DNA from 2 places in the Thermobifida halotolerans genome. Region 2 is predicted to be linked to the other one. Evidence: predicted binding sites of a transcription regulator. Region 2 holds the regulator's gene; the other holds the start of a gene.

Region 1 (2,399 bases), 1.5 Mb from region 2:
CTCCGCGCCCAGACGGTCGGTCGGTACCTCCAGAGTCTCCAGGTCGAGCCCCTGGTGTGCGGAGAACCAGGCGCCTTCGGCCGCACGGTTGTTAGCGTACTCCGCGGTGGCCAGATATTCGCGGACCGCGACGACCTCGGGCCGGTCGGCGAACGCGCCGACGAACTCACCGCCGCCCATGACGGGGGTTCCCTGGTCGGGGTCGATCGGCGGCAGGTTGAACGCGTAGACGTCGCCGGTCTCCGACACCTCGGTTCCCTCGGGCCACTGCGCGGCGTAGAAGGAACCCATCAGGTACATGCCGCAGTCGCCGTCCAGGATGGGCAGGCCCGCCTCCTGGAACGAGGTGATGGCGATGCTCTGCACGTTGCCGAACCCGCCGTTGACGTAGTCCGGGTTGCGCAGGATCTCGTCGGCACGGCCGAACGCGTCGGCGATCCGGGGGTCGTTGAACGGGATCTCGTGGTTGACCCACTGGTCGTAGATCTCGGGGCCGTTCTCACGCAGGATGACGTTCTCGATCCAGTCGGTGGCGGGCCATCCGGTGGCGTCACCGGACTCCAGACCGGCGCACCAGGGCTTGGTGCCGTCGGCGGCGATGGTGTCGCTCAGCGCGATCAGTTCGTCCCAGGTCTGCGGGACCTCGTAGCCGTTGTCGGAGAAGAACGTCGGCGAGTACCAGACGAACGACTTGAAGTTGGCGCCCAGCGGGGTGGCGTACAGTTCGCCGTCGATGGTGGCGTAGTCCAGCCAGTCCTGGCTCCATCCCTCCTCGGCCAACTGCTGGACGCCTTCGGGAGCGGGGACCAGGTCGCCGGAGTCGGCGAAGCGCTCGAGAAGACCGGGCTGGGGGAAGAAGGCGATGTCGGGCGCGTTGCCGCCGTCCACCTTCACCTGGACCTGGGCCTCGAACTCGCCGCTGCCCTCGTACTGGATGTCGATCCCGGTGCACTCGGCGAACATCTGCCAGGAGCGCTCCATGCGCTCGGCCTCCTCGTCGCGGATCGAGGCGTAGACCGAGACGGTGCCCCCGATGTCCTGCCACTGTGCGTAGGGCTCACACTCCGGAGAGTCCGGGTCGGCTCCCGCGGTTCCTCCTTCCCCAGACAGGTAGGCGCATCCCCCGGTCAGCAGGACCAGGGAGAGCGCCGTGGCGATTGTGGTGCGCGGGTTAGGGAACATGGGCATTCACGTACCTCCAGTACCGCCCGGTCGTTGTGTGACCTGCTCCATAGACATCCGATGCAAGTAGCTCTGTCAGTGATTGTCCATACATTTGGCTTATGCCTGCCGTAACGGTTTTGTCACATGGGAAGTGTCCCAGTTAAGAGGGGATTGCCGAGGTAACCGCCGCTTAGTGATGTGATCGCTATGAGTGAACAAGATTTGGGGAACAAAGAGGGACTCTTCTTTATTGAGTCCTAGTGACTCAAGAAGGAGGGTCTGATGACAGACGCGCAGACCAGCGTGACGTTGCCCGTCCTGCCCCTCGATGACGACGTTGTCCTGCCCGGCATGGTCGTGCCGGTGGACATCTCCGACTCCGAGATCCGCGCCGCGGTCGAGTCCGCGCAGAGCGTCGAGTCGACGAAGAACGCCCGGCTGCCGGGTGTGCGTTCGACCGGCAGGCCGCGCGTGCTGATCGTGCCGCGCGTCGACGGCTCCTACTCCGCGGTGGGCACGGTGGCCCTCGTGGAGCAGATCGGACGCACCCCCGACGGCGAGCCCGCCGCCGCGCTGCGCGGTGTGGCGCGGGCCCGCGTCGGCAGCGGCACCACCGGGGTCGGCGCGGCCCTGTGGGTCACCGCCGAGGTCCACCGGGACGCGGCCCCCGAGGGCGGATATCCCGGCAGGGTGCGGGAACTGGCGCGCGACTACAAGACACTGCTCGGCACCTACCTGCAAAAACGCGGTGCCTGGGAGATTCTCGACAGCATCCGGCAACTCGACGACCCCGGCCGGCTCGCCGACCGCGGCGGCTACTCCCCGTTTCTGGACACCGGGCAGAAGCTGCGGCTGCTGGAGACCTACGACGCCGCCGAGCGGCTCGCCCTGCTGATCGGGTGGACGCGCGACCACCTCGCCGAACTCGACGTCACCGAGAGCATCAACAAGGACGTCCAGGAGGGCGTGGACCGGCAGCAGCGTGAGTTCCTGCTGCGCCGCCAGATGGAGGCCATCCGCAAGGAGCTCAACGAGCTGTCCGGCACGCCGGACAGCGAGGAGGAGGACTACCGCAGACGGGTCGAGGAGGCCGACCTGCCCGACCACGTCCGCGCGGCCGCACTGGCCGAGGTCGACAAGCTGGAGCGCGCGGGCGACTCCTCGCCCGAGGCCGGATGGATCCGGACCTGGTTGGACACCGTTCTCGACATGCCGTGGAACGAGCGGACCACCGA
Region 2 (2,399 bases):
AGCCGCTCCTCGAACTCGCCCCGGTACTTCGCTCCCGCCACCATCGCGGGCAGGTCGAGCGAGATGAGCCGCTTGTCGCGCAGCGACTCGGGCACGTCGCCGGCGACGATGCGCTGGGCCAGGCCCTCGACGACCGCGGTCTTGCCCACCCCCGGCTCGCCGATGAGCACCGGGTTGTTCTTGGTGCGCCGCGACAGCACCTGGACGACCCGGCGGATCTCGGCGTCGCGGCCGATCACCGGGTCCAGTTCGCCGTCACGGGCGCGCCGGGTGAGGTCCACCCCGTACTTCTCCAGCGCCTGGTAGGTGTCCTCGGGGGTCTCCGAGGTGACCCGGGCGCCGCCGCGCACCCGCTCGAACGCCTCCAGCAGCGTCTCGGGCGTGGCGCCCGCCTCGCGGAGCAGGGTCGCGGCCGTGCCGCCGTCGGCGGCCAGTCCGACCAGCAGGTGCTCGGTGGAGACGAACTCGTCGCCCAACTGCTTGGCACGCTGCGCCGCGGTGTTCAGCGAGACGATGAGCTGCCGGGAGGTCGCCGGTGCGCTGACCGTGGACCCCGCCGCCCTGGGAAGCGCGGAGATCGCCTCCTCCACGCGGGGGACGAGCCTGCCGGGGTCCGCGCCGACCTCCTTGAGCAGGGGACGCACGACCCCCTCGGCCTGACCGACGAGGGCGGAGAGCAGATGTACCGGTTCGACCTGTGGACTTCCGTCCGCGGTGGCTCTCCGGATCGCCGCGGACAGCGCCTCCTGGCTCTTCTTGGTGAGCTTGTAATCCATGGTTTGCCGCCCCTTCAAGGCACAGAACAGGTAGGACGTATGCGCTGACCCGCCCGGAGGCCCGAAGGAGCCCGGGGCCGGGGCGGCCCGGGGCTGCTACTGCGTCTCGGGGGGCTGGGTCGTGGTGTGGTTGAAGATGGTGACGCGGGTGCGGCGGACCGGGATCAGTTCACCGCCGCCCCCGCCGGGCCGTGCGCTGGTGGCCCGGCGGGCCGCGGCGGAGCGCGCCGCGTTCAGTTCGTTGTGCAGGTGGAAGATGTGTTCGCGCAGTTCGGCCACTTCGCGCTGCAACTCCAGGATGCGTTTGATGCCCGCGAGGTTGATGCCCTCCTCCTGGGACAGGCGCTGCACCTCGCGCAGCATCTGGATGTCGCGCATCGAGTAGCGTCGGCCGCGGCCCGCCGTACGCCCGGGACTCACCAGTCCGAGCCGGTCGTACTGGCGCAGTGTCTGCGGGTGGAGTCCCGACAGTTCCGCCGCCACCGAGATGACGTAGACGGGAGTGTCGTCGCCGAACGTGGCATCGTTCATGGTTCTCACGCCCCCTTCGCCCGGGCTTCCAGGTCGGCGCGCGGGTTGTGGTCGGCGGTGGCGGCTCGGAACCGCTCCAGCGCCTCCCGCGCCTCGCTGTTGAGATTCTGCGGCACCGCCACCTCGATGGTCACCAGCAGGTCGCCGGTCGTGCCGTCGCGCCTGGTGGCTCCCTTGCCTCGGACGCGCAGGACACGCCCGTTGCGGGTGCCCGGGGGAATCTTCACGGTGACGGGGAAGCCGCTCAGGGTGGGCACGCGCACGTCCGCTCCCAGTGCGGCCTCGGCGAAGGTGACCGGAACGGTGACGGTGAGGTTGTCGCCGGACCGCCCGAACACGGGGTGCGGTCTGACCCTGACCGTCACCAGCAGGTCGCCGGCGGGTCCGCCGCGTTCCCCCGGTTCGCCCTTGCCCCGGAGCCGGATCTTCTGCCCGTCGGCCACTCCCGCGGGAATGCGGGCCTGCACCGTGCGGGTGCTCTTGACGTTCCCGGAGCCGCCGCAGGTGGCGCACGGGTCGTCGGCGAGGAAGCCGCGTCCCTTGCACAGGCTGCACGGTTCCGACAGGGAGAAGCCGCCGAGGTTGGTGCTCTCGTGTCCGGTGCCCGCGCACTTGGGGCAGACCCGGGGTGTGGTCCCGGGTTTGGCCCCGGTGCCCCGGCAGGTGGGGCACGAGGTCGAGGTGGTCAGGTTGAAGGACGCGGTGGTCCCGTTGACCGCCTCGGTGAAGCTGAGCGTGGTCTCGGTCTCCAGGTCGGCGCCGCGCCGGGACTGGCTGGTGCGGCCGCCGCGCCCGCCGAACAGCCCGCCGAACAGGTCGGTGAGCCGCTCGCCGCCGCTGGACGCGGTCTGACCGAACAGGTCGCCGAGGTGGAAGTCGCCGACACCGCCGCCTCCGCCGGGCCGGTAGGAGCCGCCGAACAGCGACCGGGCCTCGTCGTACTCCTTGCGGCGCTTCTCGTCCGACAGGACGCTGTAGGCCTCGGAGATCTCCTTGAACCTGCCCTCGGCCTCGGTGTCGCCCTTGTTGGCGTCGGGGTGGTACTTGCGCGCGAGCTTGCGGTAGGCAGCCCTGATCTCGTCCGCGGTGGCC

What was found. Region 2 encodes HspR, which represses chaperone genes until heat shock. Its sites were predicted from a motif close to ANTTGAGTCNNNNNGACTCAANT; they were not measured.
Region 1: a site for HspR is predicted at 1,413-1,435, ahead of lon (endopeptidase La). Genes of this name have one in related genera too.

What each region holds. Positions count from the first base shown of each region.
Region 1 is NZ_CP063196.1:3,275,037-3,277,435, reverse strand. Features, by position in the region: gene NI17_RS14645 (ABC transporter substrate-binding protein) at 1-1,188, opposite strand, end outside; gene lon (endopeptidase La) at 1,447-2,399, shown strand, end outside.
Region 2 is NZ_CP063196.1:4,808,518-4,810,916, reverse strand. Features, by position in the region: gene clpB (ATP-dependent chaperone ClpB) at 1-776, opposite strand, end outside; gene NI17_RS21535 (heat shock protein transcriptional repressor HspR) at 873-1,307, opposite strand; gene dnaJ (molecular chaperone DnaJ) at 1,313-2,399, opposite strand, start outside.